3 regions of the Arthrobacter sp. TmtSoilC51 genome follow, and region 3 is predicted to be linked to each of the others. Evidence: riboswitches for the same ligand, from Rfam matches in the RefSeq annotation. Region 3 holds a riboswitch; each other region holds the start of a gene.
The links. A riboswitch is a leader RNA that binds a small molecule or an ion and turns the genes downstream of it on or off. The one in region 3 is predicted to bind glycine.

Region 1: linked by a shared signal. The riboswitch ahead of gcvP (aminomethyl-transferring glycine dehydrogenase) and the one ahead of cycA (D-serine/D-alanine/glycine transporter) in region 3 are both predicted to bind glycine.
Region 2: linked by a shared signal. The riboswitch ahead of gcvP (aminomethyl-transferring glycine dehydrogenase) and the one ahead of cycA (D-serine/D-alanine/glycine transporter) in region 3 are both predicted to bind glycine.

Annotation. Positions count from the first base shown of each region.
Region 1 is NZ_AP035877.1:4,915,466-4,925,783, forward strand. It holds gene glyA (serine hydroxymethyltransferase) at 76-1,395, opposite strand; gene gcvH (glycine cleavage system protein GcvH) at 1,392-1,775, opposite strand; gene gcvT (glycine cleavage system aminomethyltransferase GcvT) at 1,800-2,921, opposite strand; gene gcvP (aminomethyl-transferring glycine dehydrogenase) at 2,933-5,779, opposite strand; glycine riboswitch at 5,928-6,026, opposite strand; gene ACZ5G6_RS22515 (PucR family transcriptional regulator) at 6,103-7,596, opposite strand; gene speB (agmatinase) at 7,774-8,772, shown strand; gene ACZ5G6_RS22525 (purine-cytosine permease family protein) at 8,769-10,202, shown strand; gene ACZ5G6_RS22530 (aminobutyraldehyde dehydrogenase) at 10,225-10,318, shown strand, end outside.
Region 2 is NZ_AP035877.1:1,039,775-1,050,092, forward strand. It holds gene ACZ5G6_RS04945 (hypothetical protein) at 44-265, shown strand; gene ACZ5G6_RS04950 (amidohydrolase) at 354-1,577, opposite strand; gene ACZ5G6_RS04955 (cyclodeaminase/cyclohydrolase family protein) at 1,683-2,336, shown strand; gene ACZ5G6_RS04960 (MFS transporter) at 2,381-3,931, opposite strand; gene ACZ5G6_RS04965 (TetR/AcrR family transcriptional regulator) at 4,005-4,544, shown strand; glycine riboswitch at 4,639-4,736, shown strand; gene gcvP (aminomethyl-transferring glycine dehydrogenase) at 4,924-7,770, shown strand; gene gcvT (glycine cleavage system aminomethyltransferase GcvT) at 7,783-8,931, shown strand; gene gcvH (glycine cleavage system protein GcvH) at 9,193-9,579, shown strand; gene ACZ5G6_RS04985 (L-serine ammonia-lyase) at 9,988-10,318, shown strand, end outside.
Region 3 is NZ_AP035877.1:856,604-866,921, reverse strand. It holds partial or broken gene ACZ5G6_RS04140 (ExeM/NucH family extracellular endonuclease) at 1-856, shown strand, start outside; gene ACZ5G6_RS04135 (IS481 family transposase) at 861-1,835, opposite strand; partial or broken gene ACZ5G6_RS04130 (bifunctional metallophosphatase/5'-nucleotidase) at 1,926-3,308, shown strand; gene cycA (D-serine/D-alanine/glycine transporter) at 3,387-4,874, opposite strand; glycine riboswitch at 5,008-5,106, opposite strand; gene ACZ5G6_RS04120 (FAD/NAD(P)-binding protein) at 5,181-7,166, opposite strand; gene ACZ5G6_RS04115 (prolyl oligopeptidase family serine peptidase) at 7,226-9,493, shown strand; tRNA gene ACZ5G6_RS04110 (tRNA-Ser) at 9,571-9,658, shown strand; gene ACZ5G6_RS04105 (MFS transporter) at 9,725-10,318, opposite strand, start outside.

The sequences.
Region 1 (10,318 bases), 1.1 Mb from region 3:
GAACCGAGCCCGCGGAGGATGTCGGCCCCAACGGGCCGAACCGAGCCCGCGGAGGATGTCGGCCCCAACGGGTTCTCAGGCGAGGTTCGCAACACCCGGGTAGAGCGGGTGCGCGGCGGCAAGTGCCTCAACGCGGTGCCGCAACCCCGAAAGGTCCGTACCGGCGTCGGCCGTCAACGCCTCGGCGATGATATCCGCAACCTCGCGGAAGGCAGCTTCCCCGAAGCCCCGCGTAGCGAGTGCCGGGGTGCCGATCCGCAGGCCAGAGGTGACCATTGGCGGGCGCGGGTCGAACGGGACGGCGTTGCGGTTGACGGTGATGTCGATTGCGGCGAGGCGGTCCTCGGCCTGCTGGCCGTCCAGTTCGCAGTTGCGCAGGTCGACGAGCACCAAGTGCACGTCGGTGCCGCCGGAGACAACGGAGATGCCCTTGGCTGCGACGTCGGGTTGGACCAAGCGTTCGGCGAGGATCCGGGCACCGGCAAGAACACGTTCCTGGCGCTCACGGAACTCGGCCGAGGCGGCGATCTTGAACGCGACGGCCTTGCCGGCGATCACGTGCTCGAGCGGCCCGCCCTGCTGACCAGGGAACACAGCCGAGTTGATCTTCTTGGCGATGTCGGCGTCGTTGGAGAGGATGATGCCGCCACGCGGACCGGCGAGGGTCTTGTGCGTCGTCGACGTCGTGACGTGCGCGTGCGGTACCGGCGACGGGTGCAGCCCCGCAGCAACCAGACCGGCGAAGTGCGCCATATCCACCATGAGGTAGGCACCGACGGAGTCGGCGATGCGGCGGAACTCAGCGAAATCCAGCTGCCGCGCGTAAGCGGACCAGCCGGCAACGATAAGAGCCGGCTTGTGCTCCTGGGCCAGGCGCTCCACCTCGGCCATGTCCACAGTGTGGGTGTCCTCGCGGACGCCGTAGGGAACCACGTTGTAGAGCTTGCCGGAGAAGTTGATCCGCATGCCGTGCGTCAGGTGGCCGCCGTGGGCCAGGTTCAGGCCCATTATGGTGTCGCCCGGCTTGATCAGCGCGTGCATCACTGAGGCGTTCGCCTGCGCACCGGAGTGCGGCTGGACGTTCGCGAATTCGGCACCGAAGAGGGACTTGATGCGGTCGATCGCGAGCTGCTCGATCACGTCAACGTGCTCACAACCGCCGTAGTATCGCTTGCCCGGGTAGCCCTCGGCGTACTTGTTGGTCAGCACGGAGCCCTGGGCCTGCATCACAGCAACGGCAGTGTGGTTCTCGGAGGCGATCATTTCCAGGCCATCGCGCTGGCGGCCCAGTTCGTCGTCGATCTTCGCTGCGATCTCAGGATCGAGGTCTGCTAGCTGTGCATCCAACGACGCCGAAACTACCTGCGCGAATTCGGTCACGGCTGCCGGGTTCACAGTTCGCCACCGTTCGTTGCAGCGTATTCCTCAGCCGACATGAGTGGGCCTTCTGCTGTGGCCGCCACCTTGAACAGCCAGCCAGCACCATAGGGATCGTTGTTGATAAGCGCGGGATCGCCGACAACGGCGTCGTTGGTCTCGGTCACCTCACCCGTCACCGGCGAGTACAGGTCCGATACCGACTTGGTGGACTCGACCTCACCACACGTCTCACCTGCGGTCACAGTGGAACCGACCTCAGGAAGGTCCACGTAAACAATGTCGCCCAAGGCATCCGCAGCAACAGCAGAGATCCCAATCCCCACAGGCCCGGCCCCATCCGAAGCAACCCATTCGTGCTCAGCCGAGTATTTCAGTTCAGCAACTACTTTGCTCATTCCAATTCCTAACTTCTGGTCTGCTTATTTTTGGCGCTTGTAGAACGGCAGCTGAACGATCTCGAACGGCTCAGCTTTTCCGCGGAGGTCGACCTCAAGCACCGTGCCCGGTTCTGAATGCTCGACGTCGACATACGCCAACGCCACGGGGTAACCGAGCGTCGGGCTCGGCTGGCCGGAGGTGACTTCGCCGATGAGCGAGCCGTCCTTGAGGACCGAGTAGTGGGCGCGGGCCGCACGTCGGCCGGTTCCCTTGAGGCCGACGAGCTTCTGTCCGATGGTGGAACCAACGCCCGCGGCCTTGATCGCAGTCAGGGCCTCCTTGCCAATGAAGTCGCTTTCCTTGGCCAAGGAGACCACCGGTCCCAGTCCGGCCGCGTAGGCGTTGACGTAGCGGGAGAGCTCGTTGCCATAGAGCGGCATACCCGCTTCGAGACGCAGGGAGTCACGTGCTGCAAGGCCCGCGGGGATGAGGCCGTGGCCTTCGCCGGCTTCAAGCAGGGCTTCCCAGAGGCCGGCTGCGTCAACGTTCGGGATGTAGATCTCGAAGCCGTCTTCGCCGGTGTAACCAGTGCGGGCCAGCAACAGGTCCTGCCCGTTAATCTCAACCTCAACAGCGGCGTAGTACTTCAGTTCGGTCACGAGGGCGTGCTGCTCGGCGGGGACCAAGGTCAGCAGAATGGCCTCCGCGTTCGGACCCTGCACTGCGATCAGGGACGTCTCAGCCGAGGCGTCCTCGACTACGACGTCGAAGCCGGCGGCCCGTTCCAGCAGAGCCGCCGCAACAACCTTGGCGTTGCCCGCGTTGGGGACCACGAGGTACTTGTCTTCAGCGCGACGGTAAGAAATGAGGTCGTCGATGATGCCGCCGTCGGCGTTGCAGATCAGCGAGTACTTGGCCTTGCCCACTGCGATCGCGGACAACTTGCCCACCAGCGCGTAGTCCAGGAAGGCGGCCGCGTCAGGGCCGCTGACCCAAACTTCACCCATGTGGGAGAGGTCAAAGAGGCCAGCCGCGTTACGGACGGCGTGGTGCTCGGCGAGTTCGGACTCGTACTTAAGGGGCATCTGCCAGCCGCCGAAGTCAGTGAACGAGGCTCCGGCTTTTTTGTGCTGCTCGTAGAGAGCGGTGTAGTTCTCAGTCATGGAGTCAGTCCTTAGTTCTCGAAGTCTTCGACCGGAGGGCAGGAGCAGACCAAGTTGCGGTCGCCTGCTGCGCCGTCGATGCGGCCGACGGGCGGGAAGTACTTGTCCTGCTTGAGGTGGTGGACCGGGAACGCGGCCTGCTCACGCGGGTAGGCGCGGTCCCAAGCGGAACTCACGACGGCGGCAGCCGTGTGAGGCGCGTTGCGCAGCGGCGAGTTCTCAACAGTGAAATCGCCTGTGGCCACCTGCTCAATTTCGGCACGGATGGTGATCATGGCCTCGATGAACCGGTCGATCTCGGCAAGGTCCTCGGACTCCGTGGGCTCCACCATCAGTGTGCCCGCAACCGGGAAGGCCAGGGTGGGAGCGTGGAAGCCGAAGTCGATGAGTCGCTTGGCCACATCTTCTGCGGTAACGCCCGTGCGGGCCGTCAATTCGCGAAGATCCAGGATGCACTCGTGGGCAACGAGCCCGCCTTCGCCGGTGTAAAGAACCGGGAAGTGCTCATCCAAGCGGGAGGCAACGTAGTTCGCAGCCAAGAGAGCGGACTTGGTGGCTTCGGTGAGTCCCTGGCCACCCATCAGCTTCACGTAGGCCCACGAAATCGGGAGCACGCCAGCGGAGCCATAGCGCGAGGCCGAGATGGCCACGCCGCCATCAGAGGAAACATTGTTCGCGTCCCCGGGCATGAACGGTGCCAGGTGTGCCTTGGCTGCGACCGGGCCAACCCCGGGACCGCCGCCACCGTGCGGAATGCAGAAGGTCTTGTGCAGGTTCAGGTGTGAAACGTCGCCACCGAACTTGCCCGGCTGTGCCAAGCCCACCAAAGCGTTCAGGTTTGCGCCATCGACGTAAACCTGGCCGCCGGCCTCGTGGACCGCGTCGCAGACCTCGCGGACGTCAGCGTCGTATACACCGTGCGTGGACGGGTAAGTGATCATGATGCAGGACAGTGCATCCCTGTTGGCTTCAATCTTCGCGGTCAGGTCCGCGTGGTCGATCGTGCCGTCAGCAGCCGTCGCCACCACGACAACCTTCATGCCGGCCAGCACAGCCGAGGCAGCGTTGGTGCCGTGGGCCGAGGCCGGAATCAGGCAGATGTTGCGCTGGTCATCGCCCCGCGAGAGGTGGTAGCCGCGGATCGCCAGCAGGCCTGCGAGCTCACCCTGGGAACCGGCGTTCGGCTGGATGGAGACTTGGTCGTAGCCAGTGATCTCGGTGAGGTCGGCTTCCAAACCTTCAATGAGTTCACGCCAGCCCGCGGTCTGGGAGTCCGGAGCGAACGGGTGGATGGATGCAAACTCGGGCCAGGAAATGGCTTCCATCTCGGCCGTGGCGTTCAGCTTCATGGTGCACGAACCCAGCGGGATCATGGTGCGGTCCAGCGCGAGGTCCCGGTCGGACAGCTTGCGGATATAGCGCAACAGCTGCGTCTCGGAACGGTGGGTGTTGAACACCGGGTGCTGCAAGTAATCGGAGGTGCGCACCACATCTGAGGGCAGTTCGAACCCGGAAGCGTCCCCTACCGGACCGGCGCCGAAGGCGACGGCCACCGCGGAAAGGACCTCCGGCGTCGTGGTTTCATCAACGGAGACCCCAACGGTGTCAGCGTCGATGAGCCGCAGGTTGATGCCGCGGGCTTCGGCGGCGGCGATGACCTTGTCTGCCTTGCCGGGGACGCGGACCGTGAGGGTGTCGAAGAAGGAGTCGGCAACGAGTTCGCGGCCAGCCTTCACAAGCGTGGTGGCGAGCGTGCGGGCGTGGCCGTGCACGGTTTCGGCGATCGCCTTCAGGCCCTCGGGGCCGTGGTAGACGGCGTACATCGAAGCCACGATCGCGAGCAGTGCCTGGGCCGTGCAAATGTTGGACGTGGCCTTCTCGCGGCGGATGTGCTGCTCGCGGGTCTGCAGGGCGAGGCGGTACGCGGGTACGCCAGCGTTGTCCTTCGAGACGCCGACGATGCGGCCGGGAAGCGTGCGCTCCATGCCTTCGCGGACGGCCATGTAGGCTGCGTGCGGGCCGCCGAAGAACAGCGGAACGCCAAAGCGCTGCGCAGTTCCGACGGCGATATCGGCACCTTGTTCGCCCGGGGGCGTGATGAGCGTGAGCGCCAGCAGGTCTGCTGCCACAGTGACCAGGGCACCGCGTTCCTTGGCCTCGGCGATCACAGAGGAGTGGTCGAAGACGCGGCCGGAAACGCCGGGTTGCTGCAGGACGACGCCGTTGATGTCGCCGTCGGGCAGTCCGAGCGAAAGGTCAGCGACCTCAACCTCGAAGCCAAGCGCTTCGGCGCGGCCTTTCACGATCGCGATGGTCTGCGGGAGGCAGTCGGCGTCCAGGACGGTCTTGCCGTCCTTGGCCGTCTTGGACTTGTTCGCCCGGCGCATCAGCAGCACGGCCTCGGCCACGGCAGTCGCTTCGTCCAGCAGCGAAGCGTTGGCCACGGGAAGTCCGGTAAGGTCCTGCACCATGGTCTGGAAGTTCAGCAGCGCCTCGAGGCGGCCCTGGGAAATTTCCGGCTGGTAGGGCGTGTAGGCCGTGTACCAAGCGGGGGCTTCAAGGATGTTGCGGCGGATAACCGGCGGCGTGACGGTGTCGTAGTAGCCCTGGCCGATCATCTGGACGGCCGTCTTGTTCTTGGACGCGAGCTTCCGTAGCTCCGCCAGGACCTGCACTTCAGTGAGGGCGTCCTGCAGTTTGAGCGCCGTGTCCTGGCGAATGGAGTCGGGGACAGCAACGTCTACCAGGCCGTCAACAGAGTCGTAGCCAATGGCCTTGAGCATGGTGTCAACGTCGGCTTGGCGACGGGCGCCGATGTGCCGGTCCGCGAAGGCGGTGGGGGTTGATTGAACAGTCAAGAGGAACTCCATGATTCAGGCGCCCAGTGAGCGCCACGATGATGTGGGTTCCTCCCCGCTCTGTATTGGACCTGAGAGATTCCGCAGGAATGGTTGCCTGCTTGCACCGTCGGTGAGCCCGGTTACCCGGACTGCTTTCCAGAGTTGCCTCGCCGCGGCGGTACATGGGCCTGAGAGATTCCTGGGGAGGATTTGCTCCTACGGCGCCTGACTGGATGTACCGGCAGGACTCTCCCGCCGCAGATCAAAAGCGTGTGCGCCACCCGTGGGTGACACGGTTCACACCATAGCTGGTTTTCTCAAAAAAGCGCAAGCAAGAATAATTACCGATGCATCGCCTCGTGGATCTGGAGCGCGAACCACAGCTGGGCAACCGTGGACGTTTCGCCCATGTCCAGCCCCGTCAACTCGCCGATTTTCCGTATGCGGTAAATGATGGTTTGCCGGTGCGCGAACAGGGCAGCAGCCGTCTTTTGCCATGAACGCTGCGAGTCCAAATAGGTCCTCAGAGTGACGATGAGATCGCCTTCCTGGCTCTGCTCGTAGTCAAAAATTGGGCCGAGAAGGCGCCGGACCAGCGCAGTTCCTTCCTCGAAACCCGTCAGTCCGAGCCACGAAGGTCCCTGAGCGTAGCGGGACAGGCCAAGCTTGTTCGCCCGGGCGGAACCGAGCGCCCAGAGGGACTCCTGCAGGGCCCGTTGAATGCCGGCAACCGCCGCCGGAGCACTGACCCCGATCGCGGCGCCCGGGCCGGCACAATGCACCAGGACATCGTCCGGCACGTCAGCGGGGACCACGACGTGAAGTCTGTTGTTGCGCCTCAAGGAGGCGGCCGAAACTCCGTGACGCCAAAGTTCGATGTGGACACCCGCCAGCCTGTCGCCGTCGTCCGCTGAAACCGAGGCCACCAGGAAATCCTGTGTTGGGACATCGAAAGCCGCCAGCCTGCTTTCCATTTCCGCTGTCCCCAAACGGCCATCGATCGCCTGCAACAGGAACTCGCCCGCAAGCCGATGCCGCCCTTCAAGGGACAGGACGATGCGCGAAAGCTGCAGTCCCAGCACAGTTGCGGCGTGGAGAAGCACGACGGCGTCGGGGTGCGGTTCGCTGTTGGGCAGCACCACCAGGAGCGCGTTGGCGTGGGTCGGAATGTCCATGGTCAGCACGTGCCTGCCCCGGACCCGATGCCACTGGAAGTTCTTTCCAGCAAGGGACACCTGTCCGGACAGCGGCGCCCATTCGTCTGCCAGGAACACCGGAAGCGGCCGGCCCTCAGGATGCCAGGGATGGAGGCAGCGCCGGTCCACCACGAAGAGCTCCGAATCGAGTTCGGTGGCCAACCGCTGGACCAGGCTCTGCCAATGGTCCTCGGACGCCCCAGCCGTCCGGAGAAGGTCGTAGACCCGCGCGGTTTGGCGCAGGCGACGCGATTCCTCCAACAGTGATGCCTCGGCAACCGAGCGGGCGATGGCGATGAACGGCAAGGGATATGGGATGTTGATGAGAGGCAACGGCAGGCGGTCGCAGGCTTCCAGGAACTCCGGCAACAGCTCCGGTGCATGCATCTTCTCGCCGATGGCCAGGGCGCTGGCACCGGAGTCCATCAGCGCCTCGGCGAGCGCCACCTGGCCTGCCGCGTCCGCGGGAATGGAGAGTCCGTTGGTCATCATGAGTTCGCCGCCCGTCACCCATTCCCAGAGCCGCGGCAGGTCTGAGGTGTGGGCCCAGGTGATTCGGTTATCGCGGCCTGCCGCCCCCGCCAGGAGCGTCAGGCCCAGCTGCGGTTCAGCCACAAGTTCGGCGACGGTAATTGCCATGGGTTGGGCTCCCCTGTTCCTCTAGGTTGGCGGCTTTTCGGGGCGTTTAGACATATGTCTAAGTGGCTCGGCCATTTGTAGTCAATGTACCGCTATTCGCAGTGACCGGCGTCACCAAGAATTGAAGTACGCACTTCCCGCTCAACGTCGAGCAACCCCTCAACCCAAGGATCCGGAATGACAATCCACAAGCCCATCGGCCCTGTCGACGCAACCAAAGTCCCCCGGTATGCAGGCCTCGGCACCTTCGCCCGTCTCCCCCAAATTGACCGCGTCCCGGACTACGACATCGCGATCGTAGGCGTTCCGTTCGACGGCGGAACTTCCTTCCGGCCTGGCGCACGTTTCGGCCCTGCCGCGGTCCGCGAAGCCTCGCGTCTCCTGCGCCCGGGCTACCACCCGGAGCTCGACGTCGAGCCGGTCTACGAGGTCCAGGTAGTGGACGCTGGCGACATCGCCTGCACACCGTACGACATCACACGCGCTGTCCGTGAGATCGAGGAGCAGGCGTTGCCCCTCATCAGCGAGGATAAGCGGCTTATCTCGATCGGCGGCGACCACACTATCGCCCTGCCGATGCTCAGGGCCCTGAACAAGGTCCACGGTCCCGTGGCTTTGCTGCACTTCGATGCCCACTTGGATACGTGGGACACCTACTTCGACCAGCCGATCACGCACGGAACCATCTTCCGCCGGGCGTTCGAGGAAGGCCTCCTTGTGGAGGACAAGTCAATGCACGTCGGCATCCGCGGCCCTGTATATGACCGCAACGACTTCCTGCGGGACCACGAGTTCGGGTTCCAGATCATCCGATGCTCCGACCTGGACGTCATCGGCGTACCGGCGGCCATCCAGCAGGTGAAGGACAGGCTCGGCGACACCCCGGTCTACGTCTCCATCGACATCGATGTCCTCGATCCCGCCTTCGCACCCGGAACCGGCACGCCGGAGATGGGCGGGCTCCACTCCCGCGAACTCCTCGCCCTGCTCCGCGGACTGAACGGCATCAACATTGTGGGCGCCGACGTCGTTGAAGTCGCTCCGGCCTACGACCATGCGGACATCACAACAGTCGCTGCGGCCACCCTTGTTTTCGACCTTCTCGGCTTGATGGTGAACCGCAGCAAGGCCACTGAAGTCCGTGAACTGGCTTCGACGTCCCGGAGCGCGTCATGAACGCGCCCTTGGCCACCCACGAAGTTCCCAGGCTTGAGGACAAAACCATCCAGCCGATCCCGCTGAATGAGCGTCACGGCAAGGCACGCGACCTGTTCACCATCTGGTTCGGTTCCAACATCATGATCATGACCATCGTGACAGGCGGGCTCGCCACAACGGTGTTCGGACTCGGTTTCGTGCCGGCGCTTGTGGGCATCATCATCGGCAACCTGGTGGGCGGCATCTTCATGGCGCTGCACTCGGCCCAAGGCCCGCAACTGGGTGTGGCCCAGATGATCCAGACACGCGGCCAGTTCGGCTCGTTCGGCGCCCTGTTGATCGTGGTGATCGTTGTCATCATGTACGTCGGCTTCTTCGCCGCAAACCTCGTCTTTGGCGGAGAAGCGATGGCCGCCGTCAGCCCCGGCATCAGTGTAGATGGCGGCATCATCATCATCGGCGTGGTCAGCGTTATAGCCACGATCTTCGGCTACCGGCTCATTCACGCCTATGCCCGTATCCTCAGCGTTGCGGCGGGGCTGGCGTTGTTGCTGGCCTTCGGCTGGATCCTGATGGTCCACGGCCTGCCCGGCAGCTTCCTTGAGCAGGGCAACTTCAACTGGGTTGGCTTCATGGGAACCATCTCCGTCTCCGCCCTGTGGCAACTTGCCTACGCACCCTACGTTTCCGATTACTCCCGCTACATGCCGCAGGGCACGGGCTCAGCACCAGCGTTCTGGGCCTCCTACTCGGGCTGCGTCCTGGGAACGTTGTTCCCCATGATCCTGGGCGCCTTGGTGGGTACGCTTGCCATGACCATGAGCGCCGAGAACGTCGAAATCGTGGGCAGCCTGGGTGCGTTACTGCAGCCGTGGACCCTGATCATCGTGGGCATCTTCTGCCTGGGTGTCGCGGCATCGAACGCCATGAACCTCTACTGCGGCGTCCTGTGCACCTTGACCATCGGCCAAACGTTCAAAGCCTCCTGGTTGCCCCGCGCCAAGACCCGCAGCATCGCGGCGGTCATCCTGTTCGTCGTCGCAGTCTCCATCGCTTTGTTCGCCCGCGACAACTTCATCCTCTTCTACACCAACTTCCTCTCCTTCCTGATGTACGTCCTGGTTCCCTGGACGGCCATCAACCTGGTGGACTACTACCTTCTTCGGCACGGCGACTACCGGGTTGAAGACTTCTTCAAGCGCGACGGCGGCGTGTACGGGCGGTTCAATTGGGTCGCCATCGGCTCCTACGTGGCAGGCGCCCTGATCCAGGTTCCTTTCTCGGCAACGGCAATCTACACAGGCCCGCTGGCCGCCGCGTTGGGCGGCGTCGACATCTCCTGGATCGTGGGCCTGGTGGTGGTTGCTCCCCTCTACTACTTCGTGGCCCGCGTGTTCCGGAAAAAGACGGACGCCGCCCCCTTTCCAGCCCCTGCACTCGCAAACTGACCTCATCTGAAAGCGAATCGTCATGACCCTCACAGACATTTCCCACCTGGAAACCGTCCAATTCACCGTTCGACGCGCCACATCTGACCACGCTGGCAGCCTGCAGCTGCCTCTGC
Region 2 (10,318 bases), 180 kb from region 3:
GTGTGCGAGGACGATTAAAGGACAACCACAAAGGAGGTTGGGTATGTGCTACTCGTACTATGAGGGTTATGAGAGGCGCACGAAGAAGGACTCCGCGCGCACGCCAGAGATGCACAAGCCTGAGACAAGCAAGGATCAGGCACCTGAGGCCCCTGCCGAGAAGCGTCCGCAGACAGAAGGAACCTTGTGGACTTTCCTGGCCCGCCGTCGCAGGGAATTTGAGGTTTCAGAACCGAAGATCGACCGCATCCGCGAGAAGGTCTAGGCATCGGTCTAAGCAAAGACCCCGCTTAACGGGCATTTCACCACCGCGCGCAGCGGTGAATTGTCCGTTAGGCGGGGTTTCCTGCTGCCTACTTGGGAGCGTCCAGGAATTCGCGGGCCGCAGTGACCAGTGCTTCCGTGCCAAAGGCTAGCGTCGGCTGGATGATGGGGGCGAAATACGGTGAATGGTTGGACGGCACGTCGTCCGGGAGTCGGCCGGTTTTGGCCCAGTCCTTGAAATGCGCCGCATCGATCCCGCCGAGGAACCAGAAGACCAGGGGCGCGCCCGCGGCTGTGGCAAGCTCACCGACGTCCTCGCTGCCGGATACAGGACCCGGGTCGATGACCTTGTTTTCGCCAAACTTTGCCCGGAACGCGGATCCAACCCGTCCCGCGGCTGATTCATCATTGACCGTCAGCGGGAAGCGCTCCTCATAGTGGAAGTCGGGTTCCTTGAGGGAGCCTGAGGCGGCAGCTTCGCTTCGAACGATGCGCTCGATCGAGTTCAGGACTTTCTCCCGCGTGGGCTCGCTGAAGGACCGGATGCTGAGGCCAAGGGTTGCGGTCTCGGGAATGATGTTGTTCTTTGTTCCAGAATGGATTTGCCCAACGGTGACTACCGCAGAATCGCTGGCGGCGAGTTCCCGGGAGACAACTCCCTGCAGGCGCATGGTGGTTGCCGCCGCCATGAGCACTGGATCAACGGTGGTTTCAGGCCGGGAACCGTGGCCGCCGCGCCCATGCAAAGTCACGTTCAGGGAGTCGGCGGAGGCCATGGCGACGCCGGGACGCACGCCGAACCATCCCGCGGGAAAGGGTGCCACGTGCTGGCCCAGGACCACGTCCGGTTTGGGGACCAGGTCAAAGAGTCCGTTGGCAACCATGGCCTGCGCCCCTCCGCCCCATTCTTCGGCGGGTTGGAACACCGCCACCAAGGTTCCCTGCCAATCTCCGCGCCCTGTGGCCAGCGTTTCCACTGCTCCGAGCAGGCAGCTGACGTGGACATCGTGACCACAAGCGTGCATCACGGGCACTTCGCGGCCTTCGTGGTCGACGCCGACTGCCGTGCTGGCGTAGTGCAATCCCGTGGCTTCCTTGACCGGCAACGCGTCCATGTCGGCACGCAGCATGACGACGGGTCCGGGGCCGTTGTCCAGGACCCCCACGACTCCCGTCTTCCCGACGTTGCGGTGTACCAGCAGCCCCAAGCCCTCAAGATGACGGCTGATGATCCCGGCTGTCCTGACCTCTTGGAAGGAGAGCTCAGGGTTGGCGTGGAGGTCACGGTAGAGCTCTTCAAGGTCAATGCTCATGAGGGATCATCCTTACCATGCGACGTCGAGGGTGTGGCCAGTGTATCGATCCCGGCATCGGCGGGGTTGGCGCGCAGCCTTGCGCTACGAGGCAAACTTGGTGGCATGGAATCTTCCCAAGAGGTCACTACACATCGCTCCACGGTTGAAGAATGGACCAGGGCATTGGCTGAGTCCAGCGGGTCGCCGGGGGGAGGCGCGGGAACCGGCGGGATGCTGGCCATTGCCGCGTCCCTCACCTCAATGGTGGCTGGCTACACGGACGCTGAAGACTCCGAACAGCTGGAAAGAATCCATGCCAGGGCACAGGCCCTGCGCAAAACGGCGCTGCAATTGGCCGATGATGATGCCGCGGCTTCCAAGGCGTTCGGGGCCGCGTTCCGGCTGGATCCGGGCCCGGAACGCGAAGACGCGATTCACCGGGCATCCGTCGATGCCGCAAAAGCGTCTGCCGTGTTGGGCGGGCGGGCCATCGACGCCATCGAGGACCTGGGATGGCTGGCAACAAACGGCAATCCTGCGCTCATAGCCGACGTGGTGGTTGCCTTCGGAGCCCTCAGGGCCGCGATAGCAGGGGCCCGCACCAATGTCAGTTTCGATCTCGCTTCCCTCACCTCAGCAGGTGCCGCGCTGGAGGAGGTCCGGGAGCAGCATCGCGAATTGTGGGACACCGTCAGCCGGCTGAGTGATGCCTTGGAACGGATCGACCGGCTGACGGCGGGCGTGGACAAGAAAGCTGCTCCAACGGAGGGCTTGTGAGGGCTCGTCTGTGTGGCATTTACCCCGTCAGGCGCGAAGGCAGCCTACTGCGCCCTAGGCACCCTGCGGAGTACGACGGCGGCAAGCACTGCCGCTCCGGCCATTAGTACCAGCCCAATCGCCGCAGTGATGTGGACGCCGGACTCGAAGGCTACCCGGGCGGCGGCTGTCAGAGCATCCGATAGCGGAGCGGGTAGCGCCGCAGCAGCATCCACTGCGCCGGCCAGCGTTTCACCGGATTTCCCGGTCGCCTGCGTGGACAAGCCCTCCGGGATGACGAGGTTGTGCTGGTAGGACGCCGTGAGGATGGAGCCCAGCACGGCGGTTCCCAGGAGCGAACCCAGTTCGTAGCCGGTTTCGGAGATTGCGGAAGCCGCTCCGGATTTGTCGGCCGGCACTGAGCCGAGGATGAGGTCGTTGGAGATGGTCTCTGCTGCGCCCACACCAACGGCCAGGATCGTCAAAGCTGACAGGAGGAATACAGGTCCGCTGCCGTGGTCACCCACAGCCACCACCAGGTAGCCCGTGGCGCTGAGGGTAAGTCCGCCAGCCACCACGAATCCGGGTCGGACGCGCTTTACCAGCGGGACCACCAACAGGCCTGCGATGATGGTTGCCAGGATCGCTGGAATCATTGCGATGCCCGCTTCCATGGGTGATTGGCCCTCGACCAACTGCAGGTGCTGGGCGAAGAAGTAGATGAAGCCCGTCATGGAAAACAGGGACAGGACGTTGGCCACGATCGCCGTGCTGAACACTTTGTTGCCGAACAGGCGGACATCCAGCATCGGGCTCTCGATCCGCTGCTGGCGACGGACAAACAGGGTGCCCATCACCAGGCCGAAGACCATGAACGCCGCAGCCGTTGCTCCGAACCCATGAACCGCAAAGTCCTTGATGCCGTAGACAAACGGGGCCATGGCGAACATGGACAGGGCAATGCTCGGCACGTCCACCCGGCCCGGATTGGCGTCCTTGGATTCCGGAATCAGGACGCGGCCGAATGCCAGGAGCGGCAGGAGCAGGAATGTCGCCACCAGGAAGACGGCACCCCACCAGAAGTGCTCAACCAGCCAGCCACCAAAGATCGGGCCAAGGGCGGCGCCGCCCGAGAAACCGGCAGCCCACACTGCAATCGCAAGCCGACGACGGTTCGGGTCGACGAAGATGTTCCGGATCAGGGACAGTGTTGAGGGCATGAGCATGGCGCCAAAGACGCCAAGTGCGGCGCGTCCGGCAATCAGCCACTCTGCGGACGGCGCGAAAGCCGTAGCAGCCGAAACCGCCGCGAAGCCTGTGCTGCCGATCAGCAGCAGCCGCCGTCGTCCGATCCTGTCACCCAGGTTGCCCATGGAAACCAGCAATGCCGCCAACACCAGCGGGTACGCGTCAATGATCCACAGGAGCTGCACGCCGCCCACGTCCAGGGAGCGGGCAATTTCGGGCAGGGCGAACGTGAGCGCGGTGTTGTCGACGGCCACCAGCAGCACCGGGAACATCAGGAGTGCCAGGGCCGTCCAATCGCGCCACGGTGCGCCTCCATCCATGACGGGACGGGCGGATCGGGGAGCAGGGGTCGAGGACGGCGTGAACATGACACTTACTTTACCGTCCAGACGGTATAGTTTCAAATTAAGCGCCAACAATCCCGTAGGGAATGATGTATACATGCCACGAAAACCAGTTGCCCGGGATGCAGTCCTGGATGCCTACGAAGCCCTCCTCATCGAGGTGGGGGAGCGGGCCGCCACCCTCGATGCCGTTGCCAAGCGGGCGGGCGTCTCCAAGGGTGGGCTGCTTTATCACTTCCCCAATAAGGAATCGCTGATCAGCGCCCTGCTTGAGCGCCTGGACCAGTTGGCTCAGGAAGACATCGAACACATGAAGGCTGCGCCGGATGGCTCGGCCGCGTACTTCATCCGTACCTCCCTGTGGGCAGGAACCCCCATGGATAGGGCTTTCGTCGCTGCCACAAGACTGGCCGAAGTGGCCCATGAAGAGACCCGCCGCAAGTTCGCCGGTATTCAACAACAGTGGCTGGACGTCCTGGCTGAGGACGTTGGCCCGGAGGTAGCGAAAGCCGTCAGCTACATGGGCGACGGCCTGTATTTCAACGCCATGTTCGAGGGCGGCCAGGAAAGCGGCAACGCCGGGCGGGAGGCCGACGTCGAGATCCTGCTGGGCGTGCTGGACCGGCTCCGCAAGTAGCGGGTCATCCATTTGCGGCGACGCCCACAACGTAGGACAATTGAGCCTTGTGGTGCGTCTTCACAAGGGGCACGCAAAAAATTGAATATGCCTTTGATCTGCGGCGGGAGAGTCCTGCAAGCAAGTGATGCGGGCGCCGTAGGAGCAAACCCTCCCCAGGAATCTCTCAGGCCCACGCACCGCCGCGGCGAGGCAACTCTGGAAAGTAGCAGGCTAACCTCGGACGCCATCGGCGTGCGGGCAGCTGTGCTCACCGACGGTGCAAGCGATGTGTCATGCAAACATGGCAGCGCGGAAACTCTCAGGTCCAATACAGAGCGGGGAGGAACCCGAGCCACTGTGGCGTACCCAAACGCCGCCCAAGTAATGGAGTTCCTTCGTGACGGTTAGTTCTGCCTCCACCACCTTCGTCGATCGGCATATTGGCGCCCGCCGCCAAGCTGACATCGAGACCATGCTCAAGTCGGTCGGCTACGACACCGTCGACTCACTGGTAGACACCGCGGTTCCCAACGACATCCGCCAGGACGTTGCCCTTACCCTCCAGAACGCGCTGAGCGAAGTCGAGGTCCTGGCTGAGCTGCGCAAGCTCGCCTCGAAGAACAAGACGGCCGTCCAGATGATCGGGCAGGGCTACTACGACACCGTCACGCCGCCGGTTATCCGCCGCAACATCCTTGAGTCCCCGGCCTGGTACACCGCGTACACGCCCTACCAGCCGGAAATTTCCCAGGGCCGCCTTGAAGCGCTGCTGAACTTCCAGACCATGGTGCAGGACCTGGTGGGACTCCCGATCGCCAACGCTTCCCTCCTGGATGAAGCCACTGCAGTGGCAGAAGCCGTCCTGATGATGCGCCGCGCCAACAAGAACAAGGCCGCCCACGACGGCAAGACCGTCCTTGACGCCGACTGCCTGCCGCAGACCATCGCGATCGTGAAGGGCCGTGCCGAGGCGCTTGGCTTCGAGGTTGAGGTCGCTGACCTTTCGCTCGGACTGCCCGACGGCGACATCAACGGCGTCGTCCTGCAGCAGCCCGGTGTTTCCGGCCGCGTCTTCGACCACTCCTCTGTGATCGCCGAGGCCAAGGAACGCGGTGCCCTGGTCACTGTGGCAGCCGACCTCCTCTCGCTGACCCTCATCACGCCCCCAGGCGAACAAGGCGCCGATATCGCCGTCGGCTCCGCCCAGCGCTTGGGCGTTCCGCTCTTCTTCGGCGGCCCGCACGCCGCCTACATGGCTGTCCAGAAGGGCCTTGAGCGTTCCATGCCCGGCCGTCTGGTGGGCGTTTCCAAGGACGACGCCGGTGTTCCCGCCTACCGCTTGGCGCTGCAGACCCGCGAGCAGCACATCCGCCGCGAAAAGGCGACGTCCAACATCTGTACCGCGCAGGCACTGCTTGCCATCGTGGCCTCGATGTACGCCGTCTACCACGGCCCCGAAGGCCTCAAGGCCATCGCCGAAACCGCACACGGCCACGCCCGCACGCTGGCCGCTTCCCTAAAGGCCGCCGGCGTCGAGGTCCTGCACGGTTCCTTCTTCGACACCATCACCGTTCGCGTCCCCGGCAAGGCTGGCGACGTCGTCGCTGCCGCCGAGGCCAAGGGCATCAACCTGCGTGGCATTGACGCTGATCTGGTGGGCATCTCTGTTGACGAAACCACTACCTCAGAGATTGTCAGCCGTCTCCTGGAAGTCTTCGACGCTTCGGTGCTTGAATCAGCCGAAGGTTTCGCGCTGGAATCTTCCGTTGAGCGTACGAGCGATTTCATGCAGCACCCCGTGTTCAACACGCACCGTTCCGAAACTCAGCTGCTCCGCTACATCCGTAAGCTCTCGGATCGGGACCTCGCGCTGGACCGCACCATGATCCCGCTCGGATCCTGCACCATGAAGTTGAACGCCACGGCCGAGATGGAAGCCATTTCCTGGCCCGAGTTCGCCTCCATCCACCCGTTCGCTCCGGACTCCCAGACCGCGGGCTGGCGTGAATTGATCGCTGATCTTGAGTCGCAATTGACCGAGATCACGGGTTACGACCAAGTCTCCATCCAGCCGAACGCCGGTTCCCAGGGCGAGCTCGCAGGCCTGCTCGCGATCCGCGGCTACCACCATTCCCGCGGCGACCAGCAGCGTAACGTTTGCCTGATTCCGGCCTCGGCCCACGGCACCAACGCGGCCTCGGCCGTGCTGGCCGGCATGAAGGTCGTGGTGGTGGCGACGGCGGCTGACGGCACTATCGACCACGATGACCTCAAGGCCAAGATCGAGGCCAACAGGGACGTCCTCTCGGCGATCATGATCACCTACCCGTCGACGCATGGTGTATACGACGCCGACGTCCGCGAAGTCTGCGATGCGGTCCACGAGGCCGGCGGACAGGTTTACATCGACGGTGCAAACCTCAACGCGCTGGTTGGGCTCGCCCAGCCGGGCAAGTTTGGCGGCGACGTCTCGCACCTGAACCTGCACAAGACTTTCTGCATCCCGCACGGCGGTGGCGGACCGGGTGTTGGCCCGGTCGCGGCCAAGGCACACCTGGCGCCGTTCATGCCTGGTGACGCTGCGTCGTGGACCGAAGGCAACGACGTCCCGATTTCGGCCTCCCGTTTCGGTTCGGCCGGTGTGCTCCCGATTTCCTGGGCTTACGTGAAGCTCATGGGCGGCCAGGGGCTCACGGAAGCCACCAAGTCCGCGCTGCTGGCTGCGAACTACATCGCTTCCCGCCTCAACGAGCACTTCCCGGTTCTCTACACCGGCGAGGGCGGACTTGTTGCCCACGAATGCATCCTGGATCTCCGCGAACTGACGGCCAAGACCGGCGTCACCGCTGAAGATGTGGCCAAGCGCCTCATCGACTTCGGTTTCCACGCACCCACACTCGCGTTCCCGGTTGCCGGCACGCTCATGGTGGAGCCCACCGAGTCCGAGGACCTCGTCGAGATCGACCGCTTCATCGAAGCCATGATCACCATTCGCAAGGAAATCGACCAGGTTGCCCACGGCGATTTCACTGTTGAGAACTCGCCGCTGCGGAAGGCACCGCACACGGCTGCCGCCGTCGTGAGTTCTGACTGGGACCGCGCGTACCCGCGCGAGCAGGCCGCGTTCCCCGTCCACCACCTCAAGCAGGACAAGTACTTCCCGCCTGTCGGCCGCATCGACGGCGCAGCCGGAGACCGCAACCTGGTTTGCTCCTGCCCGCCGATCGAAGACTTCGAGAACTAGGACGGTCCCGAAATGACTGAGAACTACACCGCGCTCTACGAAGAGCACAAGAAGCTCGGCGCGTCCTTCACCGACTTCGGTGGCTGGCAGATGCCGCTCAAGTATTCCTCCGAGTTGGCAGAGCACCACGCCGTCCGCAAGTCCGCCGGTCTCTTCGACCTCTCCCACATGGGTGAAGTCTGGGTCACCGGTCCCGAGGCTGCTGCGTTCCTGGACTACGCCCTGGTGGGCAAAATCTCCGCCATGGCCGAGGGGAAGGCCAAGTACTCGCTGATCTGCCAGGAAGACGGCGGCATCATCGACGACCTCATCACCTACCGTCGCCCATCTACCGAAGAAGGCGCAGACAAGTTCCTCGTTGTGCCGAACGCGGGTAACGCGAAGGTAGTGGCTGACGCTCTGTTGGAGCGTGCCGCGAACTTCGACGTCACCGTCCAGGACGCCTCCGCCGAGACCTCCCTCATCGCGGTCCAGGGTCCTCGTGCGGAAGCCATCCTCCTCCGTTTGGTCCCCACCGACCAGCACGCGCTGGTCACCGAACTGAAGTACTACGCGGCTGTTGAGGTCCCGTTCACGTTCGACGGCGGTACTCAGGAACTGCTGCTCGCCCGCACCGGATACACCGGCGAAGACGGCTTCGAGATCTTCGTCGCCAACGAGTCCGCTGCTGCATTGTGGCAGGCCATCGCCGACGCCGCGGAAGAAGGCGAGCTCACTCCCGCTGGCCTCGCTTCCCGCGACTCCCTGCGCCTGGAAGCCGGCATGCCGCTGTACGGCAACGAACTCTCCCGAGAAGGAAACCCGTTCGCCGCAGGGCTCGGACCCGTCGTGGCGCTTTCGAAGGAAGGCGACTTCGTCGGCAAGGAAGCACTCGCGGCACTTAAGGCAGAGGGTGCAGGCTCCACCAGCGGACGCAAGCTCGTGGGCCTCAAAGGCCTCGGACGCCGTGCCGGTCGCGGCCACTACCCGGTCCTCAAGGACGGTTCAGTAGTTGGCGAAGTCACCTCCGGCCAGCCCAGCCCAACGTTGGGCTACCCGGTAGCGTTGGCCTACGTCGACGTTGAGCACACGGAGCTCGGCACAGCGCTGGATATTGACCTGCGGGGTAAGAGCGAGCCGTTCGAGGTTGTCGCGCTGCCGTTCTACAAGCGCCAAAAGTAAGTTGCGGGTCCTTTGGGACCGACATCCTCCGCGGGCTCGGTCGCATGTGCGCCCGCTGAGCGGACGCGATGCTCCCTTGGACGCCCGCTTCCGGATGTCGGTTCCAAAGGGGAGAGTCCTCCGGCGCTTCGTGAACCGCTAAGGTGCTGGGGGAGTGGGGGCCTGCCGAAGGTGATCCTTTGCCACACCGCTGAATCATCCGCGCTCAAGGCCCCCGGCGCGACACAATTAGATGTAGCCACTACACGTAAAGGAATCAGAATGCCCAAAGTAGCGCCCGAACTTCAGTACTCCGACGAGCACGAGTGGGTCTCCCGCGGCGAGGGGAACCTGGTGTCTGTTGGCATCTCCGAGGTTGCCACCGACGCGCTGGGCGACATCGTGTACGTCGACCTGCCCGAGGTTGGTTCCACTGTGACCGCCGGTGAGACCTGTGGCGAAGTTGAATCCACCAAGTCAGTTTCGGACCTGTACTCGCCCGTCACCGGTGAGGTCACCGAGATCAACGACGCCGTTGTCGGTGATCCGGCCCTCATCAACAACGATCCTTACGGCGCCGGCTGGCTCTTCAAGGTTGCGGCTGAGTCCGACGGCCCGCTGCTTTCGGCCGAGGAGTACGCCTCCAAGAACGGCGGGGACCTCTCCTAACTCCCTTCGACCGAGTCCGATTCGGGGTTTCGCTGCCGCGGGTGCCGTTCGCACGGCATGCTGTGCAGCAAGACCCCGTATTGGGCGCCGGTATGGCCCTCGCCGGCGGTCCCTTTGGGCTGGCGTCCGGAAGCGGGCGTCCAAGGGAGCTTCGCGTCCGCCCAGCGGGCGCTTCAGCGACCGAGCCCGCGGAGGACGTCGACCCAACGGGCCCGAACGCTCGCAGGCAGCACCGGCCCACAAGGCGTAGCGTGGGATTGTAGAACTGAATAGTATTGCGACGCCGGGTTGCCGCCTTTGGGGGCCATCCGGCGTCGTGCTTCGGTCGACCTTCGCCACAAGCGGGGGAGGCCATCCGCCAGAACCATCTGGCGGACCGTTTTCAAGCTTTGTTAAGGGATCCCGACCATGGCTGTTGGTGTTTTCGATCTGTTCACTGTGGGTATTGGCCCATCGAGTTCGCATACTGTGGGGCCGATGCGGGCTGCTGCGGTGTTCGCTGGTGAGCTGCGGGAGTCCGGGGTGTTGGACCGGGTGGCGGGGTTGCGGGTTGATTTGTATGGTTCGTTGGCCGCGACGGGTCGTGGGCATGGGACGATGACGGCGACGTTGCTGGGTTTGGAGGGGTTCCATCCTGAGTTGATCCTGCCTGATGAGGTGGAGGAGCGGTTGGCTGCGATCGCGGAGACGGGGATGTTGAACCTGGCTGGCGGCGGTCGGGCGGGGGCTGGTGTGGAGC
Region 3 (10,318 bases):
CGGCGGCATGGTGGGTTCCCTGGACCACATCCTCGCTTCCCCGGCTGCCAACACGGTGGTCACCGGAACCGACATCTGGAACATCAACTCCGTGGAGTCCGTGGCGTTGGAATACAGCAGGTATAACAACAATGTGGCCAACTACTTTGCCGAGGACGAGTTCCGGGCCAGCGACCACGATCCCGTGGTGGTGGGCCTCAACCTCGCCCCGGACGCACCGGCCACCGTCGACCTGCAGTTCCTGGGAATCAACGACTTCCACGGCCGGATCGACTCCAATACCGTCCTCTTTGCGGGGACCGTCGAGAAGCTCCGGGCGGCGGCCGCTCCAGGCGCAACGGCTTTCATTTCAGCAGGCGACAACATTGGCGCTTCCCTCTTCGCCTCCTCCGTGGCGAAGGACCAGCCGACCATCGATGTCCTGAACGCGCTTGAGATGCAGGCATCCGCAGTGGGCAACCACGAGTTCGACGGCGGCTGGCAGGACCTGCGCGATCGCGTCATCGCGGATGGTACCAACGCGAAGTTTTCATACCTGGGCGCCAACGTCTACCAGAAGGGCACCAAGACGCCCGTCCTGCCGGAGTACAAGGTCCTGGACATGAACGGCATGCGCGTCGCGGTGATCGGCACGGTGACACAGGAAGTTCCGTCATTGGTCACTCCCGCAGGAATCACGGACCTTGAGTTCGGTGACCCTGTAGAGGCCATCAACCGGGTTGCGGCCAAGCTCAAAGCAGAAAACCTGGCCGATCTGATGATCGTCGAGAACCACGACGGAGCAGCGTCCGGCACCCCGGAGGGTGCGACGCTGGAACAGGAGGTGTCGGCAGGCGGGCCGTTCGCGAAGCTAGTTGTACTCAGTCAGTAGGTTGTTTGCACCTGCTGATGGGTGGTTTGCCTCCGAGGCTGCCGTGCGGCCGGTGGTTGTTGTAGAAGTCTAGCCATGGCTGCAGGGCGTCTGTCCGGGCCTGGTTGGAAGTGAATGGTTGGCGGTAGGCCCAGCCTTCTTGAAGGGTGCGGTTGAAGCGTTCTGCTTTGCCGTTCTGCCAGGGATGGCGGGGTTTGATCAGGACGTGCTTGGCGCCCAGTGCAGCGAGTGCGTCCTGGAAATCTTTCGATAACCGGTAGGCAAAGGCGTTGTCGGTCATGACCCGTCTGACTGGCGCGCCGTTGGCTGCCATGGCCGCTGCGGCCCGGGTGAGGAACCCTGCGCAGGTCGGGCCTTTCTCGTCGGGCAGGACCTCGGCGTAGGCCAGACGAGTGTGGTCATCGACGGCCACGTGGACGTAGTCGAAACCGACCCTTGTATGGCCTGTTGAGTGGTTGCGGGCGGATTGGTTCGGGTCTGCCCGCCAGCCTCCGCCGTCGGGAATCCGGCCTAGTTTCTTGACGTCGATGTGGATCATGTCTCCGGGAGCGTCGCGCTCGTACCGGCGGTCCGTGGCACGGGATGCCCGGATCCGTTCCCCGGTCACCGGGTCCAGGTCCCACAGCCGGGGCATGCCCGCGCGGGTCAGAATGCGGGAGACCGTCCGGGTGCTCGTCCCGCACCGGGCTGCCAGGCCCGCTGGCCCTTCGCGGTGCTTCACGCGCTGGGTCAGGACATCGGCAACCAGCGCAGCAGAAGTCGCGTGTGGGCACGACCTTGGGCGGGAGCTGCGGTCCTCGAGGCCGGCCCAGCCATGGGTGCGGTACCGGCTGATCCAGCGGTGCGCGCAGGTCCTTGAGATGCCCATTTCTTTGGCCACATGGGCCACGGGACGGCCGGCGAGGACGCGCTCGATAAGGATCCGCCTACCGGTCGGGGTCAAGCGGGCATTACGGTGGGACATGAAGACCTCTTAGTCGTTGGCTGTGTGTGGTAACCACCAACCTAAGAGGTCTTCACCTATTCACGATGTAACCAACGTCCTGACTCAGTACAGCTAGTGCGGGAAACCACCCCTGACGTTGCGGCGATCTTCACTGGTCACACGCACAAGGAGTACGCCTGGGATGCCCCGGTACTGGATGCCGGCGGACAGCCCACAGGCAACACCCGACCCATTGTGCAGACGGGCAATTACGGCGAGAACGTGGGCAGCGTGACGCTCACTGTGGATACGGCTTCCAAGACCGTGACGGCGTACAAAGCGACCGTCGTGGAGAGGACCACGGAAACTGCCGAGAGCCTCGTGGCAGCGTACCCGCGCGCGGCCGCCGTCAAGGCTATCGTGGATAAGGCACTCGCCGAGGCCGCCCTGATCGGGAATCGGCCTGTTGGCGCAGTGACAGCTGATATCACCACCGCCTTCACACCCGACCCCGCCGGTGGCGCTCCAAAGCGTGATGACCGTGCGAATGAATCCACCCTTGGGAACTTGGTGGCGGACTCACTGGTGGAGACGCTCAAGGCTCCTGAACTGGGTACGGCGGAGATCGGCGTCGTGAACCCTGGCGGTCTGCGGAACGAGCTCTACTACGCTCCGGACGGCACCATCACCTATGCCGAGGCGAACGCGGTGCTGCCGTTCGTTAATAATCTCTGGACCACGTCCCTCACAGGTGCGCAGTTCAAGACGCTGCTTGAACAGCAGTGGCAGACCAACGCTGACGGCACCATTCCCAGCCGCCCGTACCAGCAGCTTGGGCTCTCCAAGAACGTCAACTACACCTACGACGCCGCCCGCCCGGCAGGCGACCGCATCACCGGCATCTGGGTGGGCGGCGCAGGCATCGACCCCGCCAGGCAATACAGGATCGGTACGTTCAGCTTCCTGGCTACCGGCGGCGACAACTTCCGCATCTTCAAGGAGGGCAGCAACACGAAGGACACCGGCCTGGTGGACCGCGACGCATGGATCAAGTACCTGAAGGAACACAATCCTGTCTCCCCGGACTTCGCACGCCGGTCGGTTTCCGTGGTCAACTCCACAGCGACCGAGGTCAAGCCTGGAGAATCCATGGCGCTGGCCGTCTCCAAGCTGAACCTCACCTCGATCGGCAGCCCTGCCAACAACACGCTCAATGCCGTCTTCGTTGACGCCAGCGGAGCCGCTGTTGCGCTGGGATCTGTGCCGGTCACGGCCGGCGCGGCGACTGTGGACCTCAAGGTGCCCGCAGCGGCAACTTCAGGCTCGGGGACCCTGGTGCTTACCGCCGTCGAATCCGGGACCGTAGTGAAGGCCCTGGTGACGGTCGCCGGGAGCGGCACGAACCCGCCGCAATGCATTCCGCCGGTCAAGCCCGACAAGTGGTACGACATCGTCGGCTGGCTCCGGTATGCCTTTGCCTGGCTGGAATATCAGAAGTGCCTGAGGGGCTAGGCACCCCTTTCCCATGACCGAATAAAGCAGGCCCCTCACGGATGACACGTCGTGAGGGGCCTGCCTTCTGGTTATCAGTTATTTCTTGGCGAGCTCGGGCTCCGCCGTGCGCCTGGAGTCCTTCTCCAACTCGGCCTGGAACGCTGCGTAGCGGGCCAGGTGCGCCGGGCGGCGACGCAGGACGAACCAAGCGACACCCAGGATCAAGAACCACACCGGCGTGGCCAGCAGCGCCGCAAAAGTGTCCGGCTGTGTGGTCAAGGTCCAGAGCACGAACGCAAAGAATGCGAAGACCACCCACACCATGGCTATGCCACCGGGCATCTTGAACGCGGAGGCATCGTGCAGGTGCGCCCGGCGCTTCCGGAAGGCCAGGTAGCTGGCAAGGATGATCGACCATACGAAGACGAAGCAGACCGCGGACACAGTGGTCACCATGTCAAACGCCTTGCCGATGTCCTGGCCGGCATACATGAGGACGACGCCGGACAGCAGGAGAACGCAGGAAAGGAACAGTGCGTTGCGGGGTACTTTGCGTCCGGACAATGCCCCGAAAACGGCGGGTGCGTCGCCTTCCTGGGCCAGCCCGTAGACCATGCGGGACGTGGAGTAGATACCCGAGTTGGCCGAAGACGTAGCGGAGCTCAGAACCACGAGGTTGACGATGGTCGCCGCGGCTCCCAGGCCAGCCAGGGAGAACATGGCAATGAACGGGCTGTGGCCGGCGGCGAACTGGGTCCACGGAGTGACGGACATCAGGATGATGAGTGCTCCCACGTAGAACAGCAGCACGCGGATCGGAATCGAGTTGATGGCCTTGGGCAGGTTCTTCTCCGGGTCCTTGGCCTCGGCGGCCGTGGTGCCTACCAGTTCAATGCCCACGAACGCGAACACGGCGATCTGGAAACCGGCAACGAAGCCCATGAATTCGTTCGGGAAGAAGCCACCGTGGCTCCACAGGTTGGTGAAGGTGGCCGGTCCGGCGTCGGACTGGAAGCCGCTGAAAATCATGAACAGGCCGACGATGATGAGGGCTGCGATGGCGACGATCTTGATGAGGGCGAACCAGAACTCGGTCTCGCCGAACGCCTTCACCGTAGCCAGGTTAAGGAGCAGCAGGATGCCGATGGTGATCAATCCGGGTACCCAGAGCGGAAGGGAAGGCCAGAGCTCCTTGGAGTACCCGGCGATCGCGATCACATCCGCGATGCCCGTAATGACCCAACAGAACCAGTAGGTCCAGCCGGTGAAGAACCCGGCCCAAGGACCCAGCAGGTCCGCTGCGAAGTCGCTGAAGGATTTGTAATTCAGGTTGCTCAGGAGCAACTCGCCCATGGCCCGCATGACGAAGAACAGCATGAAGCCGATGATCATGTACACGAAAATCACGGAGGGACCGGCAGCAGAAATCGTCTTTCCAGAGCCCATGAACAGGCCGGTGCCAATCGCACCGCCGATCGCGATCAGCTGGATGTGGCGGTTACTGAGTTGGCGTTCGAGATGTGGCGAGTCTGCTGGACCGGAGGCGGCGGATGATGGGCGCTGAATCGTCAAGAGGAACTCCATTGTTCAGGCGGCACAGGGTGCCACGATGATTCGGGTTCCTCCCCGCTCTGTAGGTGGACCTGAGAGTTTCCGCAGGGATGGCCTGCTTGCACCTTCGGTGAGCCCGGATGACCGGACTGCTTTCCAGAGTTGCCTCGCCGCGGCGGTACATGGGCCTGAGAGATTCCTGGGGAGGGTTTGCTCCTACGGCGCCTGACGGGATGTACCGGCAGGACTCTCCCGCCGCAGATCAAAAGCGCGCACCACCTTGCCGGTGATGCAGCTCACACACTAGCGAAGCGTTGGACTCATCGCAACCGAAGGCAACTAGCTGCCCAGAATACTTCGTGCGATTTCGTCGGCATCCCGCAGGGTTCGCTGGCCGCTGGCATACGCCTTCCCCGTCGCAGGACGCGCCTCTGCAGCAATGGCTGTTCCCCACTGGGTCGCCGATAGTTGGAGGCCCAAAACATACATGCCTTCAGTTACCGAGCCGTTGGAAGCTACAGGTCTGTACGGGTGCGGTTCCACATCCAAGCCCGTTGTTTGTACCGGCGTGCCCTCGGCACTCATCATGATTTTGGTCCGCACAAGGCCGTCGGCCATGAGCTGCTCCAGTAGCGGGGAAATATTAATGCCCACCCGGTTGGCCGGCGACATCGCTTCAATCAAAGTAGGTGCCTCGGCGGGCCCGTCGTGGACCCAGGGCGAAACCGCACGGAAAACCTTAGCGCTTCTATCCACGCTGAACTTCGGGTCGGGGCCAACGAAACCAACGACGCCGGCACGCGCCAAAGCTGCCAACTGCTCCGAACGCAGTGCCGGGGCTCCGCTTGCAAGGCCCTCAACGAACGATTCGAACCATCCACGCAGTTCAGCCACCCACGATTCGTCCGTGATTCCCCCGTCTGCCACAACGGACTTGAGGATCGCCCTGCCCGTGTGGAGGGCGCCGATGGCCATTTTCACGGGATCCGCCTCGCCCAGGGCTGAGCGTCGTGCGTCGTCGTCAAGGTAGGCGGTTACTGCCAGATCCAGCTCCTTGCGGGACGCGAAAGTGCGCCCGGCCAACGGCGCAGCGAGTCCGCGGACATTCAGTCGACGGGAGGCAACCACGTGCTTGTCCACCAAGGCGGCAACGTCGCTTTCCCAGTTGGCAGTGGTGTGCGCATGGGGCTGCAACGCATCCTCAAGGTCCGCGAGGAACTGCGCCGCATCGCGGATGGCGGCAGGCTGCGACCTGGCAAGGGTGGAGTAATAGGCCCACAAGGCGTCGCGGTGCAGGAGCGGCCAAAGATCGTGGTCGAATCCGGGCTGGATACCGGCTGCCCTGAACCGGTCCACCGCCGCTTCAGTCAGGTAGCGCATGGTGACGCTGCGGGGGTAATACCCCACCAACCCAGCCTTGGCCCGGTACGGTGTGCCGCGCCGGGACGCTGCGATAATCCGGGGTTCCCTGCCCGACGGCCGGTACTCGAGAACTCCGGCTCCCGGTACGCCCGCTTCAACGAACTTGCCTCCGCGCCCCTCGGTCAGCTGGCCCATGACGTCAAAGAAATTCAGTCCCATGCCACGCACCAGGACAGGCTCGTTGTCCGGCACCCGCTGCCAGTCGACGTCGGCCGGTGGTGCAGGCGGGAAGTAAAGGAGGCCGTGCTCATCGGCGGCCCGTTGGAACGAACGCTGCTCCGGATTCAAACGTGACTCGATGTGTCCCAACGCGAGGACCACCGAGCCGACGGTGAGTGTAGTACCGTCGGCCAGTTCGACGTCGAACGCTTGCCGCATCGTGGTGGTCGAGTTGACTGGAACCGGGCGCGCCGCCACGGCGGACGTCTCATGGAAGGTTACCTCCACGCCGTCGGGCATCCGCTTCAGCAGTTCCGCCAAAGTCTGCCGCAGGTACCGTCCGTAGAGCGCCCGGCTGGGAAAATCGTGGGACTCGAGTGTAGCCAACTCCGCCTTTTCGGCGTCGTTCAGGCCCTGCCCATCACGACGCCGGGCCGCGCGCCACTGGTCGAAGGAACCGCCTGCCAGGGGCGGAGCGAGCTTGGGGTCTTCAGGAATGAGAGTGGGATAGAAGGCCTGGGTGTTCATCAAGTACAGCCTGGACTGCTCCGGCTGCCACACATGGCCGGATGCTGCGGGGAAAGGATCCACAACGTGGATGTGCAGTGTGCGCTGCCCAGTATCGCTCTGGTTCGCCCGGTTCGTGGCCCCCGCAACCCAATTCGCGAGCAACCGCTCAAGGACACTTGTGCCCCGGGGGCCGGCCCCAATCAGGGCAACACGGTTGATTTGCGATTTAGCCACGCTCAAGCCTAACTTCCTGTGACTTGCTTCCTGTTGAAAAGTGTTGCTTGGATGGGGCAATGACCACCACAGAAGCTGATCAGACGCCCCTCCCTGACAACGACACTGATCTGGAGACCAAGTCCGGGCCTCGCCACGCTGCGGCAATCGCGCCCGAACCCACGGATGAGAACGTGTGGTTGGAGGACATTCACGGCGAAGAACAGCTTGCCTGGGTCCGCGAACAGAACGCGCGAACCGAAGATTTGCTGGAGGACGCAGACTACGCAGCGGTTGAAGCCGGCATCCTGGAGGTCCTGGATTCAACTGACCGGATCGCCATGGTGAACAAACGCGGCGATTTCTACTACAACTTCTGGAAGGACCAGGAGCACCCCAAGGGCCTTTGGCGCCGTACTACCTGGGAAAGTTACGTTTCCGAGGCTCCCGAATGGGACGTCCTGCTGGACATCGATGCCCTGGCCGCCGCAGAAGGCGTCGAGTGGGTGTTCCATGGGGCTGGGTTCCTCCGTCCGTTGGACGGCGACGAGTACCGCTTGGCCATGGTTTCGCTATCCCCCGACGGCGGCGACGCCAACCGCCACCGCGAGTTCGACATCGAATCCCGCACCTTTGTTGACCCTGCCGCTGGCGGATTCGATGTGCCCACGGCAAAAGGCAACGTGAGTTGGCTGGACGCGGACACGCTGCTGGTGTCCAGTACGGCAGAGGGGTTGCCTGCAACTACCTCGTCGTACGCCCGAACCGGCGTGAAGCTGCGTCGCGGCCAGTCCCTTGCCCAGGCCGAGCGGATCTTCGACATCCCTGAAGACCACATGCTGGCCATGGTGGCACATGACTCGACCCCGGGCTTCGAACGGACCTTCGCCGTCGACTACATCGACTTCTATAACCGCACTACGTGGCTGTTGCGCGAGGACTCATGGGTTGCCATCGATGTTCCCACCGATGTGAACATCAGCGCGCACCGCGAATGGTTGATGTTCCGCCCGCAGAAGGACTGGGACGTGTCCGGTGCTACCTACCCCGCCGGTTCCTTGCTGGCCGCAGACTTCGAGGGCTATTTGGCCGGATCGCGGCAGTTCGTGGTGCTGTTTGCCCCTGACCACCACACTTCCCTGCAGTCATGGAGTTGGACCAAGGACTATCTGCTGCTTAACCTGCTGCGCGACGTCTCCTCCGAGATCAGGGTGCTGGACCCTTCCCGCGTGGATTCCGACGGCGGCTGGGTTGCCACCGTCCTGGACGCTTGTCCGCCGCTTCACGACGTCAATGCGTACGCCGTGGACGATGAAGACGATTCCGACTCCGGCGCGGGAAATGACTACTGGTTGATCGCCACCGGCTTCACCACGCCCACTACCCTCACCCGAGGGACCCTCACTGCAGGGCCGGCGGCTTCATCCGTTACCGGACCGGCTGCCGGGGTCACCAGCCAGCACGCCGTGGTGAAGCGATCGCCGTCGTTCTTCAATGACGGCGACTATGAGGTCCAGCAGCATTTCGCTGTCTCGGCGGATGGGACGAAAGTCCCCTACTTCCAGGTGGCATCCAAGGACCTGGTCCTGGACGGACAAAATCCCACTCAGCTTTCCGGCTATGGAGGCTTCGAAGTTTCCCGCACGCCTGCCTACAGCGGCACCATTGGCAGGGCTTGGCTGGAGCGTCGCACTTCCGCCGCTGCCTTGGCAGACGGGTCCGGCTCACACGCACGCGGGGGCGTGTACGTCGTTGCGAACATCCGCGGTGGCGGCGAATACGGACCCTCGTGGCACAGGGCAGCGTTGCAGGAAAAGCGGCACCGGGCCTACGAAGACTTCGCTGCCGTGGCGCAGGACCTGATTTCCCGCGGCGTGACCAGCCGCTGTCGACTCGGCTGCGTGGGCGGGTCCAACGGCGGCCTGTTGGTGGGCAACATGCTGACCCAGTACCCCGAGCTGTTCGGTGCGGTGTCCTGCGGCGTGCCGTTGCTGGACATGCGCCGCTACACCAAGCTCTCTGCCGGATATTCATGGATCGCGGAGTACGGAGACCCCGATGTGCCTGAGCAGTGGGATTTCATCCGTACGTTCTCGCCCTATCACCTGCTTCACGACGGCGTCGAGTACCCCGAAACGTTCATCTGGACCGCGACCTCGGATGATCGGGTAGGCCCCGTTCAAGCCCGAAAGATGGCAGCCCGGATGCAGGCGATGGGTATCCCGAATGTCTGGTTCCACGAAGCACTCGAAGGCGGGCACGCGGGCGCCTCGGACAACCGACAGGCCGCCGCGCTCCAAGCGAGAAGCAACCACTTTCTCTGGCGCGCGTTGGCCGGGAGCAACTGACGGTCGTTCCTCATCGGCGGCGGTTTTGCACTGGACGGCACGTTCTGCGTATCCTTGGTGGGCTAGCAATAGCAAATGGAGACGTGCCAGAGCGGCCGAATGGGCTTCACTGCTAATGAAGTGTGGGGCACAACTCCACCGGGGGTTCAAATCCCCCCGTCTCCGCGATTTGGTCCCGGTTTTCGAACCGGGACCTTTTGCGTTTAACCCAGCCCTTCCGCCGCGCTGGGCTTAGCTGTGCTTCGCTCCGTGGCTGACTTCGGCGCCAGCATGCCGGTGAAGGGCCAGGCTGTCCACAGTGCTGGCCAGCATCAGCACAGCCATGGCTATGAAGGCCCCCTTATAGGCCGACACCTGGTCCGCCCCAAGCACGTCCGTTGCCTCGAACAGCCTCAGGAACAAAGCACCCACGGCGATCCCTGCCGCAGCCGCCAACTGGACGAGCGTCGCCGAGATCGCGTTGGCCGAGGGCAACTGTTCCGGCCCAATGTCGGCATACTGCACGGAAGCGTAGGCGGAGAAGCCTATGGATCGGAAGGCCCCGCTGAACAGCAACAACGCGAAAATAATGGGCTCGGGTGTTTGGGCATCCAGCAACGCACACAAGGCAAACGTCACGGCTGACGCGAACGATGCAAAGACCAGAACCGGTTTGAACCCAAAGCGCCTTATCAGGGGCGTGGTGGCTGGCTTGATCCCGATGTTGCCCACGAAAACCGCAGCCACCATGACTCCGGCTTTCAGGGGATCCCAGCCAAATCCATCCTGGAACATCAAAGGCAGCAGGAACGGGACCGAACTGATGGTCAGCCGGTAAATGAAACC